Regions from separate parts of the Pseudoxanthomonas sp. Root65 genome, predicted to be linked through region 2. Evidence: riboswitches for the same ligand, from Rfam matches in the RefSeq annotation. Region 2 holds a riboswitch; the other holds the start of a gene.
What was found. A riboswitch is a leader RNA that binds a small molecule or an ion and turns the genes downstream of it on or off. The one in region 2 is predicted to bind cobalamin.

Region 1: it holds a riboswitch for cobalamin, as region 2 does, so the genes downstream of both, btuB (TonB-dependent vitamin B12 receptor) here and ASD77_RS05455 (ribonucleoside-diphosphate reductase subunit alpha) in region 2, are expected to answer to the same signal.

The regions. Positions count from the first base shown of each region.
Region 1 is NZ_LMHA01000001.1:1,719,330-1,733,741, forward strand. It holds gene fabB (beta-ketoacyl-ACP synthase I) at 1-213, opposite strand, end outside; gene fabA (3-hydroxyacyl-[acyl-carrier-protein] dehydratase FabA) at 213-728, opposite strand; gene dinB (DNA polymerase IV) at 942-2,012, shown strand; gene ASD77_RS07550 (hypothetical protein) at 2,131-2,610, shown strand; gene btuB (TonB-dependent vitamin B12 receptor) at 2,628-4,493, opposite strand; cobalamin riboswitch at 4,619-4,840, opposite strand; gene ASD77_RS07560 (TfoX/Sxy family protein) at 5,050-5,421, opposite strand; gene ASD77_RS07565 (GAF domain-containing protein) at 5,418-5,903, opposite strand; gene bioD (dethiobiotin synthase) at 6,023-6,700, shown strand; gene ASD77_RS07575 (phasin family protein) at 6,906-7,298, opposite strand; gene queD (6-carboxytetrahydropterin synthase QueD) at 7,454-7,810, opposite strand; partial or broken gene ASD77_RS07585 (DEAD/DEAH box helicase) at 7,954-9,243, opposite strand; gene ASD77_RS07590 (cyclic nucleotide-binding domain-containing protein) at 9,644-10,411, shown strand; gene cydC (thiol reductant ABC exporter subunit CydC) at 10,490-12,193, opposite strand; gene cydD (thiol reductant ABC exporter subunit CydD) at 12,190-13,866, opposite strand; gene ASD77_RS07605 (sulfite exporter TauE/SafE family protein) at 13,863-14,412, opposite strand, start outside.
Region 2 is NZ_LMHA01000001.1:1,241,490-1,255,901, reverse strand. It holds gene ASD77_RS05500 (M20 family metallopeptidase) at 1-321, opposite strand, end outside; gene ASD77_RS05495 (TSUP family transporter) at 659-1,444, shown strand; gene ASD77_RS05490 (M20 family metallopeptidase) at 1,538-2,851, opposite strand; gene ASD77_RS05485 (APC family permease) at 3,002-4,339, shown strand; gene purU (formyltetrahydrofolate deformylase) at 4,455-5,306, opposite strand; gene ASD77_RS05475 (hypothetical protein) at 5,321-5,638, opposite strand; gene ASD77_RS05470 (serine hydrolase domain-containing protein) at 5,709-6,974, opposite strand; gene ASD77_RS05465 (acyl-CoA thioesterase) at 7,138-7,548, opposite strand; gene ASD77_RS05460 (ribonucleotide-diphosphate reductase subunit beta) at 7,807-8,826, opposite strand; gene ASD77_RS17675 (DUF2188 domain-containing protein) at 8,927-9,175, opposite strand; gene ASD77_RS05455 (ribonucleoside-diphosphate reductase subunit alpha) at 9,366-11,717, opposite strand; cobalamin riboswitch at 11,990-12,280, opposite strand; gene ASD77_RS05450 (VOC family protein) at 12,443-13,807, opposite strand; gene ASD77_RS05445 (sterol desaturase family protein) at 13,882-14,412, opposite strand, start outside.

The DNA of each region.
Region 1 (14,412 bases), 480 kb from region 2:
AGCGTCGCCCATGAAGCGCTTCTGCTTGCGGTCGATCTGCGCCTCCAGGTCGATCTCCGGCGCGCCACCGACCTGGCTGCGGAAACCGAGTTCGGCGTACTGCGGAATGTGGCGGATGCCCGAGCGGCCTTCGCGCAGCGCGGCCGACACGGTGTCCGCATCGTTGCCCAGGCAGGAGGTGATGCCCAGGCCGGTGATGACGACGCGGCGCATCAGAAGTTCTCCGTCGAGGTGAACAGGCCCACGCGCAGATCGCGTGCGGTGTAGATCTCGCGGCCGTCGACCAGCATGTGGCCGTCGGCCACCGCCAGTACCAGCTTGCGGTTGATCACGCGGCTGATGTCGATCTCGTAGCTGACGCGCTTGGCGGTCGGCAGCACCTGGCCGGTGAACTTCACTTCACCCGAGCCCAGCGCGCGACCGCGACCGGGCGCGCCCAGCCAGGTGAGGAAAAAGCCGGTCAGCTGCCACATCGCATCCAGGCCCAGGCAGCCCGGCATCACCGGGTCGCCGAGGAAGTGGCACTGGAAGAACCACAGGTCCGGATGGATGTCGAGTTCGGCGCGCACCATGCCCTTGCCGTGCGCGCCACCGTCCTCGCGGATCTCGGTGATGCGGTCGAACATCAGCATCGGGTCGTTGGGCAGGCGGCCGCTGTCGGGGCCGAACAGTTCACCGCGCGCGCTGGCCAGCAGCTGTTCGCGCGAGAAGGAAGCGGGGGCGTTCATTGCGTCGTCCATTCTGCGAAGCGCAAATAATGCACACATGTGCATACGCTTGTCTTGATGCAGATCAACCGGTTTTTTCCATACGCCGCCGTACCATCGGCGCGACGCAATTGCGGCAAGGGTTTCGCGCGTTCTTTCCGCAAGTCCACACGCAACCGTATCGTTTGAAGATGCCTCCATGCGATCGCGTACGGCGGCCGATATCATCGCGTGATGCGCAAGATCATCCATATCGACATGGACGCCTTCTACGCGTCGGTGGAGCAGCGCGACGATCCGTCGCTGCGCGGACGACCGGTGGTGGTGGCGTGGCGCGGCGAGCGTTCGGTGGTCTGCGCGGCATCGTACGAGGCGCGCGTGTTCGGCGTGCGCTCGGCGATGCCGGCGGTGCGCGCGGAGCGGCTGTGCCCGCAGGCGGTGTTCGTGCCGCCGGACTTCGCGCGCTACAAGGCGGTGTCGCGGCAGGTGCGCGAGATCTTCCTGCGCCACACCGACCTGGTCGAACCGCTGTCGCTGGACGAGGCCTATCTCGACGTCACCACGCCGAAGTCCGACCTGCCGACGGCCACCGCCGTGGCCGAGACTATCCGTGCGCAGATCCGCGAAGAGACGCAGCTCACGGCATCGGCCGGGGTGGCGCCGAACAAGTTTCTGGCAAAGATCGCCTCGGACTGGCGCAAGCCCGATGGACAGTTCGTGCTGCGTCCTCACCAGGTGGAAGCGTTTCTGACGCCGCTGCCGGTCGAGCGCATTCCCGGCGTGGGCAAGGTGATGCAGGGCAGGCTCAACGCCGACGGCATCCGTACGGTCGGCGACCTGCGCGCGTATCCGCAGCATGAACTGGAAGCGCGTTACGGTAGCTTCGGCGGCGGCCTGTACCGGCGCGCGCGCGGCATCGACGAGCGGCCGGTGGAACCCGACCAGCCGGTGCAGTCGATCTCATCCGAGGACACCTTCGCCAGCGACCTGCTGTTGTCCGAACTGGAGCCGCACATCGTCCGCATCGCGGAAAAGGCCTGGCAGGCCAGCCGCAAGACCGAGCGTGTCGGCCGCACGGTGGTGCTGAAGCTGAAGACGTCGCAGTTCCGCATCCTCACGCGCAGCTTCACGCCGGAGTCGCCGCCGGCGTCGGCGCAGGAGTTCATCGCCATCGCGCTGGCGCTCCGTGAGCGCATCGATCTGCCACCCGCCACCCGCTACCGTCTGGTCGGCGTGGGCCTGTCGGGATTCCGCGACCGGGACGAGATGGCGACGCAGCCGGGGCTGTTCGATAGCTGCGCTTGATCGCGGTCACGGCGTCGCTGTGGCGTTGGTCGGCGCCGCTGGCACTCGTCCCACGTCCCTGCCAGCACGCCTCCGTGCACGGCGGTAGGCTCGTGCCGTCAACCGGGGGAGGCAGACGATGGAAGCGATCCGACAAGGCGCGGCCGCCGAACTGTGGCAGTCGCTGGTGCGCGAGGCCTGCGCGCGCTGTGGACAGACGCTGGACGAAGCGCAGGAGAGTTACCTGGTCTTCGTGCTGCTGCGGCACCAGCGCGACGGACACCTGCTGGCGCGCACGCAGGCGCTGGAGTGGCTGGATGCGCAGTTGCGCGTGGGCAGCGCGCGCGCCGACGCGCTGCGCGACGTGGGCGATCGCTGCCTGCTGATCGCCGGCCTGTTTCCCGCGCTGGCGCAGCGCCGACGGGTCAGCGTGGACTACTTCATCGACCTGGGACGCGGCGCCTACCAGGGCGTGGCCGATAGCGGACGCAGCGGCTATGCGGAGCTGTTCGCGCAACTGGCGGACAGCTATCACCACCTGGTCGCGGCGCTGCGCGGCATCCGCGGTGAACGGTTCACCGATGCGTGGACCCTGCACGGCGCGCGCAGGGTCCACTGACAGGATCGCCTGCGCGATCAGTCGCGCGCGCGGTAACGCAGGCTCAGGCCGTACTCGCGACCGGGCTGGTTGTACCAGGCGATCGTTTCGTACTGGCGGTCGAACACGTTGCTGGCGCGCGCCTGCACCGACCATTCCTCGGTGATGGCGTACTCCAGTCGCAGGTCCAGCGTGCCGTAACCCGCCAGGCGGACGCTGTTGGCGACGTTGTCGTAGCGGTGGCTGGCGCCGTTGGCGGTCAGGCCGATGCGGAAGTCGCCGAACGCGCGGTCCACATCGATGCGTGCGGTATTGCGGGCACGACGCGGCAGCAGGTTGTCGTGCGTGACCCCGGCGGTGCGGTTGCGCGGATCGGTGTGGCTGAGCTCGGCATTCAGGTCGAAGCCGGCCAGCGTCACCGCGCCGGTCAGTTCGGCGCCCCGGATGCGGGCTTCCTCGATGTTGACGATGTTGAAGCTGCTGTCGTAGCCGATCAGCTCGTCCACACGCGTGTCGTACACGTTGAAGGTCCAGTTCCAGTCGTCGCCGTATTGCGCCACGCCCAGGTTGAGGCTGCGCGACTCTTCCGGTTCCAGATCGGGATTGCTGAAGCCGGGGTAGTACAGGTCGTTGAAGGTGGGCGCCTTGAAACCGGTGCCGGCGCTGGCGGTCAGCTTGAAGCCGCGGGCCAGGTCCATGCCCCAGCCGAGCGTGCCGGTGGCGTGGTTGCCGAACTGTTCGTTGTCGTCGTTGCGCACGCTCGCCTGCAGGCGATGCGCACCGAAGCGGCCCTGGTACTCGACGAAGGCGCCGGTGTTGTCGCGCGTGTCCACGGTGAAGGGCGTGGTGCTGGTGATCTCGTCGCGCAGCCAGTCGGCGCCGGCGGTCAGGAGATGCTGTTCGCCGATCGCGACGTCGCCCTGGATCGAGGCGTTGTCGCGACGCGTATCGAAGGTGCTGACGTAGGTGCGCGTGCCGGTGGCGGCGTCGGCGAAGTGGTTGTCCGACTCGTCCGAAGCGCGGCCGAGCTGGGTGGTGAGCGTGGTCCGCGTGGAGGGCTTCCAGGTCAGCTTGCCGCCCAGCACCCGCTGCACGTTGTCGGCCTCGTTGCCGCTGAAGCTACTGCCGTCGAATTCGTTGAAAGCATCGGCATTCAGCGCGTGGCCTTCCAGCGTCAGCGTGTCGGTGAACCGGTAGCCGCCGCGCACGTTGAGCGAGACGTTGCGGTAACCGTCGTCGTCGGGCTCATCGGTGAAGCAGCCCTGGAACAGCGTGCCGGAACCGCGGCAGGCGTTGATGCCGTCCGTTTCCTGGTACGCCGCATTCGCGCCGATCCAGCCACGCTCGCCGCCGTAAGCGAAACCGCCGCTGGCTTCGCGCAGGTGGTGGCTGCCGCCGCCGATGCGCAGCTCGCGCGACAGGCCCTTGCCGCCACGACGGGTGAAGATCTGGATCACGCCACCGATCGCTTCCGAGCCGTACAGGCTGGAGCGCGGACCGCGCACGATCTCGATGCGCTCGATCTGGTCGACCGGCAGATCCTGGAAAGACGCCAGGCCGGCGGTCGCCGAGCCGATGCGGATGCCGTCGACCAGCACCAGCACCTGGTCGGACTCGGTGCCGCGCAGGTTGAGGGTGGTCAGCTTGCCCAGGCCGCCCTGATTGCTGAAGCCGACGCCGGCGCGCCCCTTCAGCACATCGACGAGCGAACGGGCCTGGCTGCGCTCGATGTCCTCGCGGGTGATGACCTGCGCGGGCACCAGGCTGTCCTGCAGCGGAATGTCCGTGCGCGTGCCGGTGACGACGACTTCGTCCAGCTCGGTGGCGTCCTGCGCCTGCGCAGCGAACGGCAGGGCCAGCGCGACCGCGGCGGCAAGAAGGGAAAGGGAATGACGGCTGTACATCGGATTCGAACTCCATCGCGCGCCCCGCGCGCATTTTTCGGCGTGGAGTTGCGACAGAGAGGGAAACGTTGCGGACAGCGCGGCAGACGAGCGGCGGCGCGGCACGCCGCGACGCCCTCCGCATCGCAACCAGTGGACTTCCGGGCCGGTCTCCGGGCTTGCGAAGGCGTGCACGATGCACGCTGCCGGGGCGCCTTCCCATGCATAAGTCGCACAGTGGCCGATGCCGCGGTTGTCTTCGCCTACCGTTGCGGGGGCAGCGCCGGAATGCCGCCTGCGCGGGTCACCGGCTTCCCGTTTCAACCCGGACGCGGACGCCGCGGGTCACCTGAAAGCGCGCGCAGTATACGGGAAGCCTCCGTCCGCGACGTAGAGCGGCGCGTGCTCCGCTGCTTTCAGCGACAGAAGGTGTGCTGCGTCTAGCAAGCTCGACGCTACGTGGGGCGGTATTGCGAGGAGCTGCTGCCGTGAGGCAATGCGTGGAGTGGAGCTTGCTCTGCTGCTTTCCGGGAGGGGACGGTGCGCGGCGTCGAGCAAGCTCGACGCTACATCGGAGTCAGTCGTCCCCGCCGCGCGAATCGAACAGGTTGAGCGAGGGGCCCGTGTCCTCTTCGCGCTCGGTGTGCGTGGTGGTCACCGGGCCGGCAGCGGGCCGGCCACGCGGCGGTGGCAGCAGCGCGGCGGCCGCGTCGTAGGCCACCAGCAGTTCGGCGCGGCGGTCCTCCGGCAGCTGTTGCCAATGGCAGTCCAGCAGGGCGCCTTCCAGCGCGTAGAGCAGGTTGAGACTGGGGCGGAAGCCCGCGCGCTTGACCCGGATGAAGGCTTCCACCGCGCCCACGCCCTCCAGGTCCTCCTGCGTGCGCAGGCCGACCTGGCGCAGCCAGGCGGCGGACTTGGGGCCGATGTTGCGCAGCTTGGTGCCTGTCATGTCAGCGAATCCACGAAGATGGCGGCGATGCGTTCCATGCCCGCCTGGTCGTCGGCATCGAAGCGCGCCAGGCGGGGACTGTCCAGATCGAGCACGCCGACCAGTTCGTCCCCTTTCACCAGCGGTACCACCAGTTCCGAGCGCGATGCGGAATCGCAGGCGATATGGCCCGGGAAGGCCTCCACATCGTCCACGCGCTGGGTCTGGCGGGTGCGTGCGGCGGCTCCGCAGACCCCCTTGTCCAACGGGATCCGCACGCAGGCTGGTAAGCCCTGAAACGGACCGACCACCAATTCCCGGCCATCGAAGAAATAGAAGCCCGCCCAGTTGAAGTCGGGCAGGGCGTGGTACAGCAGCGCGGCCAGGTTGGCGGCATTGGCGATCCGGTCCGGTTCGCCTGCCAGCAGGGCGCGGGCCTGCTCGGCCAGCTGTGCGTATTGTTCCGGCTTGCTGCCGGTGAGCGTTTGCGAGGCGAATGACATGGGGCCGATTCTACTCCGCCGCTACGGTGGGGGCCGGATATCATCGCGGGCATGACTACGCATTACCCGAACGCCGCAGCGACTGGACACGTGGGCGGCATCGCCGTCGCAGGATCGTGATGGACCGCGCCATGGACCGCCTGTTCGTCACCGGCACCGATACCGGCGTCGGCAAGACCGTCGCCAGCACCGCGCTGCTGCATGCCTTCCGCGCGCGCGGAATGCGTGCGGTCGGCATGAAGCCGGTCGCCAGCGGATGCGTGGCGACGCCGGATGGCTGGCGCAACGACGATGCGCTGGCCCTGCAGGCGGCGAGCGATCCGGTACCGCCCTACGACGACCTCAATCCGTACGCGTTGTCGGCGCCGCTGGCGCCGGAGATCGCCGCGCGCGAGGCGGGCGTGGATGTGCAGCTCGGCGTGCTGGTGTCCGCGTTCGAGCGCCTGCATCCGCTGGCCGACCTAGTGCTGGTCGAAGGCGTCGGCGGCTGGGCGGCGCCGCTGACCGCCACGCTGGACCAGCGCCATCTGGTGCAGGAACTTCGTCTGCCGGTAGTGCTGGTGGTGGGCATGCGGCTGGGCTGCATCAACCACGCGCGGCTCAGCGCGCGGGCGATCCAGGACGACGGCGCGCGCCTGGTCGGCTGGATCGCCAACGAGGTCGATCCGGACATGGAACGCCGCGACGAGAACTTCGCGCTGCTGTCAGCGCGCCTGCCGGTGCCGTGCTGGGGCAGGCTGCCGTATGCGCCGGACGTTGATGCGCGCGTGCAGGCCGCACACCTATCGGTGCCCTAGCGGGCTGGGGTGTGCGCTGCGCAGAGGACAATGGCGGTGCGACCAACAGCCCGGGCGTCCCGCTGATGGGCGCGTTGCAACGCGTTCGCCCCCGGCGCTGATGACTTCAGCGGGCGCATAAAAAACCCGGCAGCGTGGGGGCTGCCGGGTCGGCTGCGCGGAGGGAGGGGGAGCCGCGCAATGAAAACGGTGGAGCGGGCGGGTCTTACTTGCCCTTGGCGGCCTTGGTCGCCTTGGCCACGGAGGCCTGGACGTTGTCGGTCGCGGATTCGAACTGGGTCTTCACTAGCTGGCCGAAGGCCTCACCGGTCTTCAGGCTCAGGCCGAACACTTCCTGGCTGGCGGCGACGACGCGCTCGGCGTTGTCCTTGGCCACCTGCATGCCCTTCGGCCACAGGGTCTTGTAGCCCTCGAGGTCGCGGGTTTCGGCCAGTTCGCCGAAGAAGGCGGTGGTGGCGTCGATGTTCTTCTCGAAGGTCTTCAGCTGCACGCCGAACACGGTCTCGGCGCTTTCCAGGGCCAGACGGTTGGCGCGCGAGGCAGCGGCGGCGAACTGGTGGGTGAACTGGCTGAAGCTTTCGTTGAATTGCGTGGTCATGGCGTGCTCCTGAAAGGGGATTTCCATCTGTTGCGACGCAGCATAGACAGATCCATGTTGCAGTGCAATAAGTGGCGTATGGAAATCCGACGAACGGTCAGGAGCCGTTAAAAATCAAACGCTTGTATGCGGTGGTATGAAACCGGTTCCATGCCTTACGGGCCGGTGTAGCGGCATCCGGACGTGCAGGTTTCATGCACCACGATGGCGCTCAGCAGCGGCAGCACCGGCTTGGTCTGGTCCCAGATCCACTTGGCCAGCTGCTCGCTGGTGGGGTTTTCCAGGCCGGGGATGTCGTTGAGGTAGTGGTGGTCCAGCCGCTCGTAGATCGGCTTGAAGGCGGCCTTCACGTCGGCGAAGTCCATCACCCAGCCGGCCTGCGGATCGATCGGCCCCGAAAGGTGCAGCTCGATGCGGAACGAGTGGCCGTGCAGGCGCGCGCACTTGTGGCCTTCCGGCACGTGCGGCAGGCGGTGAGCGGCTTCGACGGTGAAGACCTTGAAGATGTCCATGCGACGGTTCCGGAAGCGGTGGAACGCGCGGCACCGGTCAGGTGCCGCGCGGGTGGATCAACTCAACGGGCGGGACGCGCCTGGCCCTGGCCCTGGCGGGCACCACCGGTGCGGCCGCCGTCGCGGCGCGGGCCGCTGCTGTGCTTCTTGGGGCCAGCGTGGGCATGGCGCGGAGCCTCGCTGTGCGGGCGGCGTGCGTGCTTCTGCGGGCCGTTGCGGCGCGGGGTGCGCTCGCCGGCGGGCTGCTCGGCCTTGCCCGGGGCGCTGTTGCCCCAGCGGATCGGGGTCTGCGGCTCGAAGCCCGGCACGTCGCGCAGGTCCACGTCGCGGCCCAGCATGCGCACGATGGCGCGCAGGTACTTGGCTTCATCCTGCGCCACCAGCGAAATCGCTTCGCCGGTCGAGCCGTTGCGGCCGGTGCGGCCGATACGGTGCACGTAGTCCTCGGCCACCATCGGCAGGTCGAAGTTGATCACCTGCGGCAGCTGGTCGATGTCGATGCCGCGCGCGGCGATGTCGGTGGCCACCAGCACGTTGATGCGGCCGGCCTTGAAGTCGCTGAGCGCGCGCTGGCGGGCGCCCTGCGATTTGTTGCCGTGGATCGCCGCGGTCTTGATGCCGCTCTTGTCCAGGAACGTCGCCAGCTTGTCGCTGCCGTGCTTGGTGCGGGCGAACACCAGCGTCTGCAGGCGGCTGTCCTTGGCCAGCAGGTGCAGCAACAGGTCGCGCTTGCGGCTGCCGTCGACCGGGTGGACGCGGTGGGTAATCGTCTCGGCCACCGTGTTCTTCGGGGTGACCTGGATCTGCTTGGGATCGCGCATGAACTCCATGGCCAGCTCGCGGATCGGCTCGGCGAAGGTGGCGGAGAACAGCATGGTCTGGCGATTCTGCTTGGGCAGCTTGGCCAGGATGCGCTTGATCGACGGCAGGAAGCCCATGTCGAGCATGCGGTCGGCTTCGTCCAGCACCAGGATCTCGATGCCGGACAGGTCCACGCTGCGGCGCTCGAGGTGGTCGATCAGACGGCCCGGGCAGGCGATCACCATGTCCACGCCACGGCGCAGCGCGTCCAGCTGGTTGCCCATGCCGACGCCGCCGTAGATGGTGGTGCTGGGGATGCGCAGGTACTTGCCGTAGCCGCGCAGGCTGTCGTGCACCTGCACGGCCAGTTCGCGGGTGGGGGTCAGCACCAGGGCGCGCGGCTTGCGCGGGCCGCGGGCGGCGACTTCCTGCGGGGTGGTGGCCAGGTACTGGATCAGCGGCAGGCCGAATGCGGCGGTCTTGCCGGTGCCGGTCTGGGCGCCCGCCAGCAGGTCATGGCCTGCCAGGGCCAGTGGGATGGCCTGTTCCTGGATGGGGGTGGGCTGGGTGTAGCCCTGTTCGTCCAGCGCGCGCAGCAGGGCGGGCGCCAGGCCCAGGTTTTCAAACGTCATGGTGAAAGCTCCAAAGCCGGCCGGCCGGACACGCACGCAACGCCGGCACAGCGAAGTGCGGCAACGTAGGACGCGCAGAATGCGGCAAGACCGTGACTCGAAGCGTTCCCTGAAACCGCGCTGCGAGAAGGGGTGCGGAGGCGCCAAAACGGCGGATCCGAGCTTGCGCAACGAAAGAAGTCGGAGCGGGGCGGGCGCGGGAACTCGCGGGGAGTTCCCTGCGCCGGCGGACCATCGGGGAAACGAACGGCCGCAGGCAAGCGGCGCGCACTGTACCCGAATCCGGGCCTGAATGGGGGAACGGGGGCTGAAACCGTCGTCTGCGACCGATTGTCGCAGCCCGGGAATCAGTGACTTGCAGGCGTATCATCACTTTTGAAGACCCGCCCAGCCGACCGCCATGAGCCTTCGCATCCTCCGCCAGAACGACGCCCCGGTGCCCGCTGCGCCGGCCGATGGCGTGGTCTGCCAGGCCAATGCGGCGGGCTGCAGCGGCTGCCTGGTACGCCACCTGGCCATCTGCGCGGCCCTGCCGGTGTCCAAGGCCCATGCGATGGAAGCCCTGGCCGACGACGCGCGGCTGAAGGCGGGCGAGGCGCTGGTCCGCGAGGGCGAGCCGCGGCGCGGCGTGTTCACCGTGACCAAGGGCGCGCTGCGCCGGATCCGGCTGCTGCCGGACGGCCGCCGGCTGGTGGCCGGCTTCCTGATGCCGGGCGATTTCATCGGCTTCTCCGGCACCTCGCATTACAGGCACACGATCGAGGCCATCACCGACAGCACGCTGTGCGAGTTCTCGATGGCCGACATGCGCAGCCTGTGCCATGACCATCCCGAGCTCGAGCGCGAACTGCTGGAGCGCGCCTGCGTGGAACTGGATGCGACCCGCGGCAACCTGATGACGCTGGCCAGGCTCAACCCGATGGAGAGGCTGGCGGGCTTCCTGGTCGACATGGCGCAGCGCCGCCGCCGCCAGGGCCAGGACGACAGCGAGGTGGTCCTGCCGATGACGCGCACCGACATCGCCGACTACCTGGGCCTGACCGTGGAAACCGTCAGCCGCAGCTTCACCCGCCTGCGCCAGGAAGCCAGCATCGCCACCGACGACCCGCACCATGTGCGCCTGCTCAACCGCATACGCCTGGATGCGCTGGCGGAAGCGCGGGGCTGAGGCGTCCGGATTTCCGAAACTCCTGGGTGTGGGAGCGACGTAAGTCGCGATGAAGCTTTACTGGTGGTCCATCGCGACTTACGTCGCTCCCACATCCGACTGCGTGAGCTGTTCCAGGGCCAGCTTTCCATCGCGCAGCCGGTAGCGCGTGTCCACCACGCCGTCGGGCAGTTCGGCGTGGCTGATGATCAGCACGCTGCGTCCCTTCGCGGCATCGGCGAGGTCCCGCATCAGCGCGTCGGCGGTGTCCTGGTCGAGCCCTTCGGTGGGTTCGTCGAGCAGCAGCAGGGGCGCGTCGCGCAACAGGGCGCGCGCCAGCGCCAGCCGGCGCGACTGGCCGGCGGACAGCGTGGCGCCGTTCTCGCCGACCCAGGTGTCGAGGCCGGCGTCGCGGAAGCGGTTGTCCAGCTTCACCTGCGCCAGTACCTGCCACAGGCGCGCATCGTCCGCTTCGGTATCGCCGAGGCGCAGGTTCTCGCGCACGCTGCCGGAGAACACCGGCGCATCCTGCGGCAGCCAGGCGATGCGCGCATGCCACTGCGCGGGGTCCAGCGACCGCAGGTCGTCGCCGGCGAAGCAGATGCGGCCTGCCTGCGGCGCGCGCAGTCCCAGTACCAACGCCAGCAGCGACGACTTGCCTTCGCCGCTGTCGCCGGCCACCAGCACGCGCTCGCCGGGCGCGACGTGGAGGCTGGCGCCATCCAGCACGCGCCGGGTCGTGCCTGGCCACGCGAACACGATGTCGTGCAGGTCCAGGGCACCCTCCACTGCCGGTGGCCGCACGCCGGTGACATCGCCCTCCGTCGCGGTCGGATCGACCACGTCCTGCAGCCGTTGCGCGGCCACCGTCGCCGCGCGCCAGGCCTGCCACGACGGCGCGATGGCGCTGCAGGCCTCCAGCACCGCGACGCTCATGAAGAACAGGCCGCCGGCCGCGGCCGCGCCCACGCGGTCCGCGTGCACCGCCGCCATCAGCACCCACAGCATCGCCGGCAGGGTCAGTGCGGTCACCCCGGCATGGGCCAGGGCGGCGAGGGCGAGCCGCTGCTTGCGCCGGTCCTCCCAATGGGCAATGTCGCGGCTGCGTGCATCCAGCGCCACCAGCCACGCCGATGTCGCGTCCATCGCCGCCAGGTCCTGCTGGCCTTCGATGCCTTCCTGCACGGCGGCCCGCAGGCGCATGCGGGCGCTCGCGCGTTCCTGTTCCAGCGCGGCGACGCTGCGCGCGGACAGCCACGGCGCAAGCACCGCGATCAGCACCAGTGCGACCAGCAGCACGATGCCGGCAAGCGGCAGCACCATCAGTGCCACGGTGACGGCAAACAGGCACAGCGCCAGCAGCGCGAACAAGGGCCCGAGTGCGCGCACCAGCACGCCATCGACCGCGTCGATGTCCGCCATCAGCCGCGCCATCAGTTCGCCGATGCGGAACCGGCCCAGCCCCAGCGGCGCCAGCGGCAGCGCGCGGCTGAAGAACCACGCCCGCAGGTCGCGCGCGATCCGCAGCGTCACGTCGTGACCGAGCAGCTTCTCGCCGTAGCGCGACAGGATGCGCACGAAGGTCAGCGCGCGGATGCCGGCCGACGGGCCGAAGAAGTTGAAGCCGACCGCGGCGCTGCCGGCCAGGGCCGCCGCCGTCAGGAAGTGTCCGGACAGGCCGAGCAGTGCGGTGCCGGCCAGCAGCGTCAGCAGCAGCAACCCGACCGACAGCGCCATGCGCGGGCGATGCCGTGCGATCACGTCCCGCAGCGATGTCGTGTCGTCGTCCCGGTGCGGGCTCACGGCGTGCCTCCATCGATATGCACGCGGCCGTCGCGTACCTGCCAGACCCGCGTCATCGCCGCCTGCGCGGTGGCGCTGTGGGTGGCGAGCACCACGGCGCGGCCGCGCGCGAACTGCTGGATCGCCCGCAGCACGGCGGCTTCCGTATCGGCATCGAGGAAGGCGGTGGGCTCATCGAGCAGCAGCAGGTCGGGATCGCGCAGGAACACACGCGCCAGCGCCACGCGCCGCGCTTCGCCGCCGGACAGGCCGAAGCCGCGTTCGCCGATCACCGTGTCCAGTCCATCGGGCAGGCGCGCCGCGAAGCGCATGACCTGCGCGGCTTCGGCGGCCTGCTCCAGTTCCGCCTCGCTGGCATCGGGCCTGGCCATGCGCAGGTTGTCGCGCAGGCTGCCGGCGAACAGGAACGGCCGCTGCGGTGCGTAGCCGATGCGCAGGCCGGGCGCGCGCTGCAGGCTGCCCGCGTGCACCGGCAGCCAACCGGCCAGCGCTTCCAGCAGCGTACTCTTGCCCTCTCCGCTGGCGCCGACCAGGGCGACATGCTGGCCGCGTTGCAGCTGCAGCGTGATGTCGTGCAGCACGTCGCGCGCGGCAGCGGGATGGCGCAGCGCGCCCCCCTGCGCGCTGACCAGCGAGGTGGCCGATGCTTCCGCTCCATCGCCGGTCGAAAGGGCAGGCGCGTCGACGTCGAGCACCAGCGCGATCTCGTCCATCGCCGCCAGCGCCGCGGCGCGGTCGTGGTAATGCGTGGCCAAGCGCCGCAGCGGCGCGTAGAACTCCGGCGCCAGCAGCAGGCAGAACACGCCCATGCCCAGCGTCAGCGGTGCCGCGCGCAGGTCGAGCATGCCGAGATAGGTCAGGCCCAGGTACAGCGCGATCATCGCCACGCTGAGCGAAGCGAAGAACTCCAGCACCGCCGAGGACAGGAAGGCGATGCGCAGCACGCGCAGGCTGCGCACGCGCAGTTCCTCGGCGGCGGCGCGGATGCCCGCCAGTTCCGACGCGCCGCGTCCGTACAGCCGGATCAGGCCCAGTCCGCGCAGACGGTCGGCGAAATGCCCGCCCATCCGGGTGAGCGCCTGCAACTGGCGCTGGCTGGCCGCCTGCGCGCCCCAGCCGACCAGCATCATGAACACCGGTACCAGCGGCATCGTCAGCAGCAGCACCAGGCCGACGGTGCGGTCGACGACGAACGCGGCCAGCAGGATCGCCAGCGGTACGCCCACGACTTCCGCCCGCAACGGCACGAAGCCGCCGAAGTAGCCTTCCAGCGCATCCACGTGCGCGCCCATGCGTTCGGCCAGCGCACCGCTCTGCTGCGAGCGCACCCAGACCGGCCCGCGCGCGACCAGGCCACGCGCGATGCGCGCCCGCAGGTCGATGCGGATGCGCTCGACGGCACGATCCGCGAGCCGGCGGCTGGCCCAGCCCAGGCCGGCGCGCAGCAGCAGTGTCGCCAGCAGGGCACCGAGTAGCGGCAGCAGCCTGACCGGTGGTTCGCCGTCGACGAACGCGCGCTGCAGGCAGAGCGCGATCAGCGCGGCCTGCGGCAGCACCAGCATGCCGCCGATCACGCCCAATGCACTGGCGGCACGAAGGGGTTTGCGTGCGACATCGCCCAGCGCCTGCAGACGCGTCTTCGCTGTCGCGCGCGTGGGCGCGTCGCCGATCATGTCGGCAGCGGCTGGCAGCCGAGCGCTGCCAGCACGCCGTGCAGCGCGGGGTGCCGCATCAGCCACGGCGAGGCGATCGTCAGCACGCCGGCGGCGAAGACGAAGGCGGCGGCCGTGCGACGCACCGATGCGCGCTGCCAGTGGCGGCCCAGGCGCGCACCGGACCAGGTCAGCGTCACCATCATCGGCAGCGTGCCCAGGCCGAACACGGCCATCGTCAGCGCGGCATCGCCTGCGTTGGCCTGCAGCCACGCCACCGTCAGCAGGCTCAGGCTCAGGCCGCAGGGCAGCCAGCCCCACAGCGCGCCCGCCACCAGTCGCCGCGGCAGCGTGTCCGCCGGCAGCACGCGCGCATGCAGCGGGCGCAGCGCCTGCCACACCCGGGCGCCGGGACGGGCAAGCACGTCGAGTCGGCCACGCTGGTCCAGCAGGCGCAGCGCCAGCAGCACCAGCGCCAGCCCCACGCCGACGCGCATGGCGAGCACCGCGGTGTCGTGCCGCGCCAGCGATAGCAGGCCACCGCCGAACGCGCCGACCAGCGCACCG
Region 2 (14,412 bases):
CGCACGCAGCGCGATGCGCGGGCCGGGCTTGCCGCCCTTGATCACCGCGGTGACGCCATGCCGGGCGATGCCGGTGCGCGGCTGCAGGCCCAGCTTTCGCAGCTCCTCGGCCACGCGCTTGGCGGTCTGCTCTTCGCGGTTGGACAGCTCCGGGTACTGGTGGAAGTGCCGGCGCCAGTCGATCACCTGCTGCTGCACGGCCTTGCCGGCGGCGGCGACTTCGGGACGCTGCGTGGTTGCGCCGTCCTGTGCGGCGGCAGGAAGGGCAGCCGCCAGTGCGGTGGTCAGCAGGGAAGCGGCAAACAGGCGTGCGTGGCGCATCGTGTCGGACTCCGGACGGGATAGGGCGATGCTAACCGCATTGGCCCTGTGGGGTTGGGACGTACATCGATGCTCGCGACCGGACACGAACGACCGCGTCGGCCAACGCGCCTGGATTCCGTTCGTGGTGAGCCTGTCGAACCACGCTGCTTGCTTTGAATCGAGGCACCAGAACGACCCGCTTTTCCGCGCGAGGCGTGGCTTGACAGGTTCACCACGAACGGAGCCCGAAGCTCACCACGAACGACGCCCGCGGTTCCGGTCTCCACTAGAATGAGCGCGCGTCGTGCCCGTCGGTCGTTGGGTGGACACGCATCGTCACCGCCCCGGAACCCCCATGCCCGACCTCGCCCTGCAGGTGCTCCTGCTGCTGTTCCTCGCCGCGATGCTGGCGGGCTTCATCGATGCCATCGCCGGTGGCGGCGGCATGGTGACTATTCCCGCCATGCTGCTGGCCGGCATTCCGCCGCTGCAGGTGCTGGGCACCAACAAACTGCAGTCGCTGTTCGGTTCCGGGTCCGCGAGTTGGGCCTATGCCCGGCACGGCCATGTCGATCTCAAGGGCCAGCTGCCGATGGTGCTGACCGCGGCGCTCGGTGCCGTTGGCGGCGCGCTGCTGGCGACGGTGATTCCGGTCGAATGGCTGAAGTGGGCGCTGCCGTTCCTGCTGGTCGGCATCGCCCTCTATTTCGGATTCAAGCCCGACATCGGCCACGTCGATCGGCACCAGCGCATGCGCCCGCAGGTGTTCGCGCTGACCTTCGTGCCGGCGATCGGCTTCTACGACGGCGTGTTCGGGCCCGGTACCGGCTCGTTCCTGATGCTGGGCTTCGTGGCGCTGGCCGGCTTCGGCATCCTCAAGGCCACCGCGCACACCAAGTTCCTCAACTTCGGCTCCAACCTCGGTGCATTCGCGGTGTTCCTCGCCCACGGCGCGGTGCTGTGGAAGATCGGCCTGCTGATGGGCGCAGGCCAGTTCCTCGGCGCGCAACTCGGCTCGCGCTTCGCGATGAAGCAGGGCGCCCGCATCATCAAGCCACTGCTGGTGACCGTCTCCATCGCGTTGGCGATCCGCCTGCTGGCGGATCCGCAGCATCCGCTGCGGGTGTCGCTCGGTCTTTGATCGGTTGTTGTGGGAGCGACGTGAGTCGCGATGCTTTTTCCCTTGCCCGAAGGAAAAGCTCGCGACTCACGTCGCTCCCACAACCAGCCTGGATCAAGGGGTGCGCAGGTAATCCAGCGCCACCTGCAGCATCGCCTTGCTGCCGGTTTCCAGCGCCTGTTCGTCGAGCAGGAACTGCGGCGAGTGGTTGATCGGCGCGGTGGCCGGATCGATGCCCTTGGACGTGGAACCGACGAAGAAGTAGAAGCCTGGCACAGTATTGGCGAACTGCGAGAAATCCTCCGCCACCGTCACCAGCGGCATCTCCACCACGTTCGCCGCACCGACCGCCTTCTCGAGCGACGGCCGCACGCGCTGCGTCAGGGCAGGCTGGTTGATCGTCGCCGGTGCGTTGTTGACCACCTGCAGTTCCGCGGTGCCCTCGCTGGCGTGCGCGTAGTCGGTGGCGATGCGCCGGAAACGCGCGATCACGTCCTCGCGCACCGCTGGATCGAAGGTGCGCAGCGTGCCCACGAGCTTCGCCTCGTCCGGAATGATGTTGAAGCGCACGCCGGCCTGGAACTGGCCCGCGGTCAGCACCACGGGGCTGGTGGCAATGTTGATCTGGCGCGCGATCATGCTCTGCGTGCCCAGCAGGATCTGCGCGCCCAAGGTGATCGGGTCCACGCCGTCCCACGGCCGCGAACCGTGCGTCTGCTTGCCGCGCACGGTCAGCGACCATTCGTCCGCTGCCGCCATCAGCGGGCCGCTGCGGTAGCCCACGCTGCCGACCGGCAGGCCCGCCCATACATGCAGGCCGAACACGGCGTCCGGCGTGAAGTCCTTGAACACGCCTTCCTTCAGCATCAGCGCCGCACCGAACACCTCGCCGGCGACCGGCGGACCTTCTTCGGCCGGCTGGAACACGAACATCACCTCGCCCGGCAGGTCGTCCTTCGCCGCGACCAGCGCCTGCGCCACGCCCATCAGGATGGCGACGTGCGCGTCGTGGCCGCAGGCGTGCATCACGCCGACCGGCTGGCCGCGGTACTCGGCCTTGACCTTGGACGCGAACGGCAGGCCGGTCTGCTCGGTGACGGGCAGTGCATCCATGTCGGCACGCAGCGCGATCCGCGGGCCGGGCTTGGCGCCTTTCAGCACCGCGATCACGCCGGTCTTGCCGACGCCGGTGCGCACGGTGAGGCCGAGCGAACGCAGGTGATCGGCCACGAGCTTCGCCGTGCGCGTTTCCTGTTCGCCGAGTTCCGGATGCTGGTGGATGTCGCGGCGCCACTGCACGAGGTTGGGCTGTGCCTGCTCCAGCGCTGCAACGGCGGTCGACTCTGCGGCATGGCCGGCCGGCGCCAGCAGCGTGGAGAGCGCGAGCAGGCAGGCCGCCTGCAGGGAACGTCGGTGGCAATGGGACATGGCAAGGGACGCAGCGTGGGCGGAGCCCGATGCTAGCCCGGGCGGCGCGCGCGTCCAATGGCGAATCGCCATGAGCGCATGCGGGCGCGCGGCTCGCATTCGACGCGTGCGCGTGGCAGGCTCGCAGGCCGCCGACCACCCCGCACGCCCATGACCCGCGACGCCGATCCCGCTCCCTCCCGCCCACTGCAGGGTGATGCCGCCTTGCTGCGCGCGGTCGGCAGCCTGGCGCTGGCGGCGGCGGTCATCAACATCATCGTCGGCGGCGGCATCTTCAAGATGCCGGCCGCGCTGTCGGCGCAGGTCGGTGCGGCCGCACCGCTGGCGTTGCTGGCCGGCGCGCTGGTGATGGTGCCGGTGGCGCTGTGCTTCGCCGCCATCGGCAGCCGCGCTTCCGCGACCGGCGGGCCGTACACCTACGTCAGCGCGGTGTTCGGCACGCTGCCGGGTTTCCTGGCCGGCGCGTTGATGTGGATCTGCAACGTAGCGTCCAGTGCCGGCGTCGCCGCCGCGCTGTCGCTGCAGGTCGCCAGCCTGTGGCCCGTGTTCGATGCGCCGCTGCCGCGCGCGCTGTTGCTGCTGGGCGTGTACGCGGCGATCTACGCGCTCAATGCCTTCGGCGTGAAGCTGGGCGCACGCGCGGTGATGGCGCTGGCCACATTGAAGCTGGTGCCGCTGTTCCTGCTGGTGGTCGTGGGGCTGGCCTTCGTCGACACCACGCAGATCAGCTTCGCGTTCGCCGATGTGCCGTCATGGACGGCGCTGGGCGCGGCGATGGTGATGGTGGTATTCGCCTACTCGGGCGTGGAAACGGCGCTGATTCCCGGCGGCGAAGTGCGCGATCCCTCGCGCAGCGTGCCGCGCGCCGCGCTCAGTGCGATCCTGCTGGTGGTGCTGCTGTACCTCGGCCTGCAGATCGTCTGCCAGGGCGTGCTGGGGCCGGCGCTGGCCAGCAGCAGCGTGCCGATCGCCGAGGCGGCAGGGAAGTTGTGGGATCCGGCGCGCATCGCCCTGCTGGTGACCGCCTGCGTGTCGATGGCCGGTTTCCTGCTCGGCAATCTGCTGGGCTCGTCGCGGCTGCTGTTCGCACTGGGACGCGATGGTTACCTGCCGCAGGCCTTTGGCCGGGTCAGCGCCGCCCACCGCGTGCCGCTGCTGGCGCTGGCCGCGCATGCCGGCATCGCCTGCGTGCTGGCGGTGCTGGGCAACTTCGAAGCGCTGGTGCTGATCTCCGGCGGCGCGGTCTGCCTGGTGTACGTGATGGTGGGCATCGCCGCCTGGCGCGCCCAGCGCACCGACCTGCGCGAGCGCGGCGAGCCGTTCGTGCTGCGCGGCGGTCCGCTGGTCCCCGGCCTAGCGGTGTTCGGCATGCTCGCCATCCTCACCACGCTGAGCGCACGCGAGTGGACGGCGATCGGCGTGGCCGTCGTGGTGCTGGCGGTGGTGTACGCGGTGCTGGTGGGGCTGCGGCGGCGCGTGGGGGCCTGAGCGGCAGGAATGGTGGGACAGCCAGTGGTGGGAGCGACGTAAGTCGCGAGCTTTTGGTGTTGCCAGAGGAAGAGCTCGCGACTTACGTCGCTCCCACAGGAAGCGGCCACGGCGCTCAGCGGAACACCACCGTCCGGTGCCCGTTCAACAGGATGCGGTGCTCCACATGGCGACGTACGGCGCGCGCCAGCACCAGCGATTCGATGTCGCTGCCCATCCGCACCAGTTCCTTCGGCGTCATCGCGTGGTCCACGCGGGCCACGTCCTGTTCGATGATCGGGCCTTCATCCAGGTCGCGGGTCACGTAGTGCGCGGTGGCACCGATGATCTTGACCCCGCGCTGGTGCGCCTGGTGGTAAGGCCTGGCGCCCTTGAAGCTGGGCAGGAAGCTGTGGTGGATGTTGATGGCGCGGCCGGCCAGCGCATCGCACAGGGCGGGCGAGAGGATCTGCATGTAGCGCGCCAGCACCACCAGGTCGATCTGCTCGCGTTCCACCAAGTCGACGATCTGCCGTTCCTGCGCGGCGCGGTTGTCGGCCGTCACCGGCAGGTGGTGGAACGCCACGCCGTACGACTGCGCCAACGCCGCGAAGTCGGCATGGTTGGAGGCGATGCAGGCGATCTCCACCGGCAGCTGCCGGCTGTGCACGCGGAACAGCAGGTCGTTGAGGCAATGGCCCTGCTTGCTGACCAGCACCATCAGCCGGGCCTTGCGGCGGGCGTCGTGGATGCGCCAGTCCATGCCGAACATCGCCGCCAGCGAGGCGAAGCCTTCGTGCAGCACGTCGATCTCGGTCGCGCCCGGCACGTCGAAATGCACGCGCAGGAAGAACCGTCCCGACTCCTCGTCGCCGAACTGCTGCGCGTCCAGGATGTTGCAGCCCGACGCGTACAGCAGGCCGGTGACGCGGTAGACGATGCCGGTGGTGTCCGGGCAGGAGAGGGTCAGGATGTGGTCGTGGCGCATTGGGGCGGCGTGGATTATTCGCAACGGGCGGCAGTGATGCGGTTCTGCGCGTCGATGTACACGCGCAGGCGGTCGGTCCGCGAGTCGTGCCTGACGGCGGTGGACGGTGCGATCGGATTCACCAGTCCTGCGCCGCTTTCACGCGACAGGCGCTTGAGCGTGGCCTCGTCCGCCGGCTGCCCGACCGCCCACCCCAGCGTCGCATCGCTGCACCGGCCGTCGCCGGCGACCTGCGGGCCCGGTGTGCTGACGCAGGCGGACACGCCCAGGGCGCCGGCGATCACGCCAAGGCCACGGAGGGATGAGCGACGGAACGAACGGGGGAAGGTCATGGCAGCGTCTCCGGTGCGGTGAGGATCGCTGTTTAGCACATCGCCGGTCCGCGTGGGCCGACGGCCGTGCCTACAGGTCGAACGCCAGCAGGTCGTGCCCGGTGGCCGCGCGCACTACGCGCCGGTACAGCACGTTGCCGCTGCCGCCGTTGGTCAGCGCCACCAGCGCGCGCTGGCCACGGGCGTCGCCCAGCGCGAAGTTCTTGAAGATGCCGCCGTTGCTGCCCGAGTGGTAGAAGACCGGCCCGCGCGGCGTGGATTCCAGATTCCAGCCCAGGCCCTTGTCGGTCCAGCGCCCGGGCACGTCGATCTGCCGCGTCAGCATCGCGGTGCGCGTGGCTTCGGTGATCTGCCAGGGCTCGCGCGGCACGCGCACCATCAGCGCCATGAAGCGGGCGTAGTCGGTCGGCGTGGTACGCAGGCTGGCCGCGGCGTTGGCGAGGACATCGCCGGGCCAGTTCACCAGCCCCTTCGGCGTGATCGCCTGCACCTCGGGCAGGGCGCGCTCGGCATCGGCATAACGCCATGACGAGAGCGGCTTGTTCCAGCGATCGGCGATCGTCTGTGCGGCGTTCCAGGTATCGCGCAGCATTTGCGGCGGCATGGCGGGGTCATCGTCGTCGACCGCACGGTGCCCGTATACCGAACGCGCGGCGAGCTCCCGGCTCCATGTATAGCTGCTGTCGCGCATGCCGGCCGGCCCGAACAGCAGGCGCTGCATGGATTCATCCAGGCTCTCGCCGGTCAGCGTCTCCACCACCAGCTGCAGCCAGAAGATCGCCTCGCCGGAATAGTCGATCCGCGTGCCCGGCTTCACTGCGGGCACCAGTGTTTCGTTCGCCGGATCCCTGCGCCAGTTCGGCAGGCCGGTGGAATGGCGCAGCACGTCGCGTGCCGTGACCAGATCCACCCACGGATGGCCGGCCAGGTAGTCCATCCGGCGATAGCGCACCAATGGCGCATCCAGATCGATCACGCCCTGGTCCGCCAGCTGCAGCACCAGATAGGCGAACACCGGCTTGCTCAGCGAGGCATCCTCGAACAGCGTGTCCTCCGCCACCGGCGCGCGCGTCTCCGCATTCAGCACGCCGAGGTTGCGCGACCACACCACCTCGCCCCGTTCCACCACCGCCATGCCGATCGCCGGCACGCTCAGCGCCTGCATCAGCCGCGGCAGATCGGCGAGGAAGGCGTCGGGCGGGATCCAGCCCGCGGCATCGTCGCAGGCGGCGGCGGACGTGAGGCGTGGCCAGGCACTGGCGGCCAGCGGCGTTGCAGCGAGCGCGGTCAACCAGCGGCGGCGGTGGGGGCAACGTGGAGCGGCTTCAGGCGTCATGGGGGCTGCACGAAGAGGGAGCTTGCAGAAGCATGACGAACGACCACGCCGAACCCCGCGCCGAGTCCGGAGCGATCTTCGATGCGATCGCGTTTAGCGCCTTTTCGCGCCATGGCCTGCTCCGGGACATGCACGGTGTCGTGGCGGCGGGCCCAGGCCCGCTCTACGTTTCCTTCGGTGCGAGCGGCGGCGCCTGGGTGGGCCGGCCCAGCGGGTCGAGTGCGATCATCACGAAGTGCCCGCGCGTACACAGCTTGCGCTCGCCGGTCAGCAGGTTCTCGGTGATGACTTCGACGTCGACGTTCATCGAGCTGCGCCCGACCTTGACCACGCGCGCCACCACTTCCACCAGGTCGCCCTTGTGGATGGGCTGGTTGAAGTCGACCTGCTCCGAGCGCGCGGTGACCACGGTGGTGCGCGCATAGCGCGAGGCGGCGATGAAGGCCGACATGTCCATCCACGCCAGCGCCTGGCCGCCGAACAGCGTGCCCAGGTGGTTGGTGTGGTCGGGGAAGACCATGTGCAGCAGGCGGGCCTCGACGGGGCGCGCTTCGGCGGTGGCCAGTTCGGTCATGGTGATGCTCCGGTGTGCGTGCTCCCGGCGGCAGCATAGCGCGCCGGGATGTCGGGCCGTCGTGAGGCTCGCGGAGCCCGATGTGGGAGCGACGTGAGTCGCGAACGCAGGAATGAAGAGTCCGGCCAGTCGCTGGGCCAAGGGCACCGCAGCCCTCGTCCTCAACATGGCATGCGACGCTGCAGCACCACGAGGCGCTAATCGCCGCGATCGCGACTTACGTCGCTCCCACATGTGTATCGTCAGCGACCCGATGTCTCAGAACGCGTGGTCGAAGCCCACTTCGCCCTGCACGCCCAGCTGGTAGGCGGAGACGCGGCGCTCGAAGAAGTTGGTCAATTCCTGCACGTCCTGCAGTTCCATGAAAGGCAGCGGATTACGCACGTCGTAGCGCTTGGGCATGCCGAGCTTGGCGAAATGCTGGTCGGCGCAGTGCTGCAGGTACTGCCGCATGTCGCGCGTCGAGATGCCGGCCACGCCGCCGGACAGCACATCCTCCGCGAACTGCACTTCGCACTCGATGGCCTCCTCCAGCATGTCGTAGACCTGCTGCTGCATGCGTTCGTCGAACAGGTCCGGCTCCTCCTCGCGCACGGTGCGTACGCACTCGAACGCGAACTCCATGTGGCAGCTCTCGTCGCGGAACACCCAGTTGGTGCCGCTGGCCAGACCCGGCAGCAGGCCGCGCGAGCGAAAGTAGTACACGTAGGCGAAGGCGGCGAAGAAGAACAGGCCCTCGATGCAGGCGGCGAAGCAGATCTGGTTGAGCAGGAACTGGCGGCGCTGGTCGCGCGTCTCGATCCGCTTCATGTCCTGGATGCTGTCGATCCACTTGAAGCAGAAGTCGGCCTTCTTCTTGATCGCGGGGATGTTCTCGACCGCGGCGAACGCCTTGAAGCGCTCCGACGGGTCGGGCAGGTAGTTGTCCAGCAGGGTCAGGTAGAACTGCACGTGCAGCGCTTCCTCGTACAGCTGGCGCGACAGGTACATGCGCGCTTCCGGCGCGTTGAGGTGCTGGTACAGGTTCAGCACCAGGTTGTTCGAGACGATCGAATCGCCGGTGGCGAAGAACGCGACCAGCCGGTGGATCAGGTGGCGATCGGCCGGCGTCATCTTCGCATGCAGGTCGGTGATGTCGATCTGGAAGTTGATCTCCTCCACCGTCCAGGTGTTCTTGATCGCGTCGCGGTACATGTCATAGAACTGCGGATAGCGCATCGGGCGCAACGTCAGTTCGAAACCAGGGTCGAGCAACATTTGTTTTGGTTGTGCAGACATGTATTGGATCTTCTTCTGTTTTCTTCCAAGTATTGGAAGATTGACTGATGTTTGACTTGGCGAGGTCGGCACGTCCTTGTGCCAAATCGCTTCCCTACTATTAGTGCTCGCGGTCTCGCGGTGGATTCGGATCGTTACCCGGAGAGATGGTGTCCTTGCTTCGGATCCTTCCGTCCACTCCCTTAGTGGTCAACTCACCGCCACCCTGATTGCCGAGCATTTGGCGGGCTGATTGCTCCGCCGCTTTCTGCGTGGAATGAACGCTGGAAGCTCTATCCGAATCATTCCTCTTGTTTGCCCAATTTCCGTCATCTCGGCGGAACACCGTGCGATCTCTACCCTTACTCATGGCTACCTCTGCTGATGAAGTGAGCGCTTGAGCTAAAACTTTGACCGGCTAGCAGCAATTTCACCTATAGAAGGTTATAGTTGCCGTACTTCTTAGCCGAAGTGCCGATCAAAGACATCCCGCTCAAGCTGTTTGGATGTTTTGGTGAAGCAACCAAGGGGCCGACCTGCAAGTCGGCCCCTTTTCTTTTTTACTGGCACGCCTCGCACGCTTCCGGATTTTCCAGCGAGCAGGCGATGGCTTCGGTCGGCGTGTACTCGCGCTGCGGCGCGGTGACCGCTGCGCTGCTGACCGTGGTCTTGGCGATGCGGGTGGCCGGGCGCGAGCGCAGGTAGTAGGTGGTCTTGATGCCCTGTTTCCACGCGTACATGTACATGGACGACATCGCGCCGATGTTCGGGCTTTCCATGAACAGGTTGAGCGAGGCCGACTGGTCGATGAAGGCGCCTCGGCCGGCGGCCATGTCGATCAGCGAACGCATCGGGATTTCCCACGCCGTGCGGTAGATCTGCTGCAGCGCGTCCGGCACCTGCGCCAGGCCCTGTACCGAGCCTTCGGACAGCTTGATCGCATCGCGCGTCTCCGCCGTCCACAGGCCCAGCTTCTTCAGTTCGTCCACCAGGTAGCGGTTGACCTGCAGGAAGTCGCCCGACAGCGTCTCGCGCTTGAACAGGTTGGACACCTGCGGCTCCACGCATTCGTAGCAGCCGGCGATCGAGGCGATGGTCGCGGTCGGCGCGATGGCGATCAGCAGTGAGTTGCGCAAGCCGTGTTCCTTGATGCGCGCGCGCAGCGCATCCCAGCGCTCCACGTTTTCCGGCACCACGTTCCAGGCATCGAACTGCAGTTCGCCGTTCGCCGCACGGGTGTCGGCGAAGGACGGATGGCGACCGCGTTCCTGCGCCAGTTCCACCGACGTCTCCAGCGCGTGGAAGTAGATGGTCTCGGCGATCTTCGCCGACAGCGTGCGCGCCTCGGCGCTGTCGAACGGCAGGCGCAGCTTGAAGAACACATCCTGCAGGCCCATGCAGCCCAGGCCGACCGGGCGCCAGCGCAGGTTGCCGCGGCGCGCGGTCTCGATGGGATAGAAGTTCAGGTCGATCACGCGATCCAGCTGGCGCACGGCCAGACGGACGGTTTCGGCCAGCTTGTCGAAATCGAACCAGACGCGGCCGGTGTCGGGGTCGCTGTCGAAATGGCGGGCCAGGTTGATCGAGCCGAGGTTGCACACCGCTGTTTCCTCGGCCGAGGTGACCTCGAGGATCTCGGTGCACAGGTTCGACAGGTGGATCACGTTGCCGGCGCGCAGGGTCTGGTTGCTGGCGGCGTTGCACTTGTCCTTGAACGTCATCCAGCCGTTGCCGGTCTCGGCCAGCGTGCGCATCATGCGGCCGTACAGCTTGCGGGCGGAGATGGTCTTCATCGCCTTGCCCTGCGTCTCGGCCTGCGTATACGCCAGCTCGAACGCGGCGCCGTACAGGTCGGTCAGCTCCGGCACCACGCGAGGATCGAACAGCGACCAGTCCTGGTCCGCTTCGACGCGTTTCATGAACAGGTCCGGCACCCAGTTGGCGAGGTTGAGGTTGTGCGTGCGGCGCGCTTCGTCGCCGGTGTTGTCGCGCAGCTCCAGGAAGTCCTCGATGTCGGCGTGCCAGGTTTCCAGGTACACGCAGGCCGCGCCTTTGCGCTTGCCGCCCTGGTTGACCGCCGCGACCGAGGAATCCAGCGTCTTCAGCCACGGCACGATGCCGTTGCTGTGGCCGTTGGTGGACTTGATCAGCGACCCGCGCGAACGCACGCGCGTATAGCTCACGCCGATGCCGCCGCTGAATTTGCTCAGCTGGGCGATGTCGCCGTACTTGGCATAGATCGATTCCAGCGTGTCCTGCGGCGAATCCAGCAGGAAGCACGAGGACAGCTGCTCGTGCGTAGTGCCGCTGTTGAACAGCGTGGGCGAGCTGGGCAGGTAGTCCAGATTGCCCATGCGGCGGTACAGCGCCAGCGCTTCCGGCACGTCCTCGCTCAGCGCGCAGGCGATGCGCAGGAAGAACTGCTGCGGCGTCTCGATCACCTTGCGGGTGTGCGGGTGGCGCAGCAGGTAGCGGTCGTACAGCGTGCGCAGGCCGAAGTAGTCGAAGTGCAGGTCCAGCGAGGCATCCAGCGCGTCGTTGAGCTTGCGCGCGTTGGTCTGCACGAAGTTCAGCAGGCGGTCGTTGATCAGGCCGACCTCGTGGCCGCGCGTCACCGACTGCGAGAACGCATGGATCTCCTGGCCGGTGACTTCCTTGGTGATGTAGCCGGCCAGCAGGCGTGCGGCCAGGCGGCTGTATTCGGGTTCCTCGCCGGTCAGCAGCGCGGCGGTGCGGATCGACAGTTCGTCCAGTTCGCGCGTGCTGGCGCCGTCGTACAGGCCGGAGATGGTGCGCGTGGCCACGCGCATCGGGTCGATGGCGTGCAGGCCTTCGCAGTTGCGCTGCACCGCGCGCACGATCTTGTTGAGGTCCACCGGCTCGCGGCCGCCATTGCGCTTGGTCACGCTCATCGCAGTGGCGGTGGGCGGCGGGGTCAGGGCGAACGCGTCCTTCTGGGACGGGGTGGTGCCGGCGTCGGCGACGACGGGGTCGGTCTGGGTCACGAGAGTCCTCCATGCGTGGTGCACGCGGCGGCCCGTCCCTCGCAGGGCTGCGCAAGGCCGGATGGAGGATCACAGTGGGGAAGCGGCGTCGCAGGAGACGCGACCACGCAGACGGACTGCGGGCGCCCTGCTTCGCCAGCCATCTCCCCCCGGAGAATCCGCGGCCGGCACCGCGCGGTGTGCATCGCGCGGCTGTCGGCAGGTCTTCGGACTCATGGGCTTGGGGCGAGGAGTGAGGGAAGAGGAGTGAGCGGAAGCCCCGTCCGGCTTCTCCTCACTCCTCACTTCTCCCCACTCACTCCTGCTCCACCTACATCCGCCGCTTCCCAAGGCATGGCGCCTCAGTGCTGGTGGCGGGGTCGTTCCCAATTACCGCTGCGGGGCAGTGCCGGAGTGGCGCGAACGCGTCACCGGCTTCCCTTTTCATCCGGAGGCTAGCCACCACCGGAACCGACGGCCACAAGATAGTGGGGGTGTCGGGAAGCGTCAACACCAAATGTTGTGTGGAACCGCGGATGTCGGTGCGAAGCGGGTTTCACGGATTCCAGCGGGGTAGAAGTGAGCGGGCAGGAGTGAGGAGTGAGGAAAAGCGCCTTTGCTCACTCCTCACTCCTACCCACTCACTCCTGCCGTCACGCGCGCAACGCGGTGATCGACGCGTCCTGCGCCCGCTGGTACAGCGCAAACGGGTCATGGATCGCCTTGCCCAGCGCGGCCTCGAACGCGTCCTGGTTGGCATGCGCGTCGTAGGCGCGCTGTTCGCCGCCGCCGAGGTTGGACTGGAAGATGCCCGCCGCGCTGACCGGCAGGAAGTCCTCGTAGACGATGGGATCGGCGGTGGCATGGCCGCCATCGACCAGCGCGTCAGGCGTCATCGCCGCGCGCTCGGCGGCCGGCAGTGCGGCACCCGCATCCGTCAGGCGATAACGGAAGTAGCCCAGGCCTTCGCGGCGCAGCGTGTCTTCGTCATCCGGAAACGCCGCGAACGTCTCGGCCAGCCGCTGCGGATAGTCCGCCGCGGTGTTGCCTGCCCCGCCGGCCTGGCGCACCTGCGCCAGCAGACGGTCGTAGAGTTCGCGACCGGCCGGCGTCAGCGCCATGCCGCGCTGTTCGATCTCGCCGAAGCGCGCGCTGTGGCTGCCGGGCACCAGCGTGCCGTTGGCATCGGGGAAGGCGACTTCCTCTTCCAGCGCCTTGAAGCTGGTCTGCCGCAGCAGGATGGGCACCGCGCGGCGCGGCGGGCCTTCGATCAGCGCCTTGGCCTGCAGGCCACGCGCCAGCATCGCCGCCTGCGCGGCGTCGATGTCCAGCGTGCGCGGGGTCAGGTGGTTGATGTGCGGGCCGCGGAAGCTGACCACGTCGGCGACCAGCCGGTGCAGACCGTGCAGCGCGCGGTAGGTCTCCCGCGGCACGGTCGCATCGCCATGCCAGCGGAACGTTTCCAGTACTTCCGCGACAAAGCGCTGCGCATCGGCCTCGTCCAGGCCGCCGTCGCGTTCGGCCTGCGCCTCCAGCGCGCGCGCGCCGGCGGTGAAGATGTCGCGCTTGGCCAGGATCGCTTCCGCTTCCGCGCCCAGCGCGGCATCGGCGATCAATTCCAGCCGCAGCAGTGAGGTGAAGATGCGGAACGGGTTGGCGGCCAGCGCCTCCTCGCTCAGCGGACGGAAGGCGGTGGCGTGCACCGGCACGCCGGCTACGGTCAGGTCGTAGTAGCCCACCGGGTGCATGCCCATCAGCGCGAACACGCGGCCCAGCATCGCCAGTTCGGCCGGCGTGCCGACGCGGATCGCGCCATGGCGCTCCAGGTCCAGCCGTTCGGTCTCGCCGCCACGCTGCAGGCGCTCGGCTAGCGCGGGATCGCGGCGCAGCGTCTCGGCGTTGATGTCGCCGACCAGTTCGATCAGATCGCCGTACAGCGGTACCTCGGCGCGGTACATGTCGGACATGGCCTGGGCGAACAGGCTGCGGATGCGGTCGGGCGTAACGAAAGCGGTCATGGGACTCGATGGACGGGCGGCGTGGGGCCGCGAGGGGCGCGTATTGTCGCCGGCCGCGCCGGCCCGGGCCACTCTCAACCCTTCGGACGACCGTCGTCCGTGCCGCCGGGTACATACCCGGGCGGGCCGAACAGGGTCATGCCCACCTGCCGCAGGCCACGCGCGCGCCGCAGGTCGCGCAGCAGCTTCACCCACGCGTGGAAGGCGATCTTCACCGGGTTGTAGCTGCGCACCGGATCCACCAGTCCGTAGCGGATCGGAACGCCGGGGCGTTCCTCGCGGCAGGTATCGAACAGGCGGTCGAACACGATCAGCACGCCGCCGTAGTTGCAGTCCAGGTACTCGGGATTGCTGGCGTGGTGCACGCGGTGGTGCGCCGGCGTGTTGAACACGAACTCGATGGGGCGTGGCAGGCGCGGCACCAGTTCCGTGTGCAGCCAGTACTGGTACAGCAGGTTCAGCGCCAGCGCGCCGACCACGTACGGCACCGGGAAGCCCAGCCAGACCAGTGGGCCGAAGAACACTGCCGCGCCGGTCAGCTTGCCGGTCCAGCCGAGGCGGTACGCCGTGGACAGGTTGTACTGCTCGGCCGAGTGATGCACCGA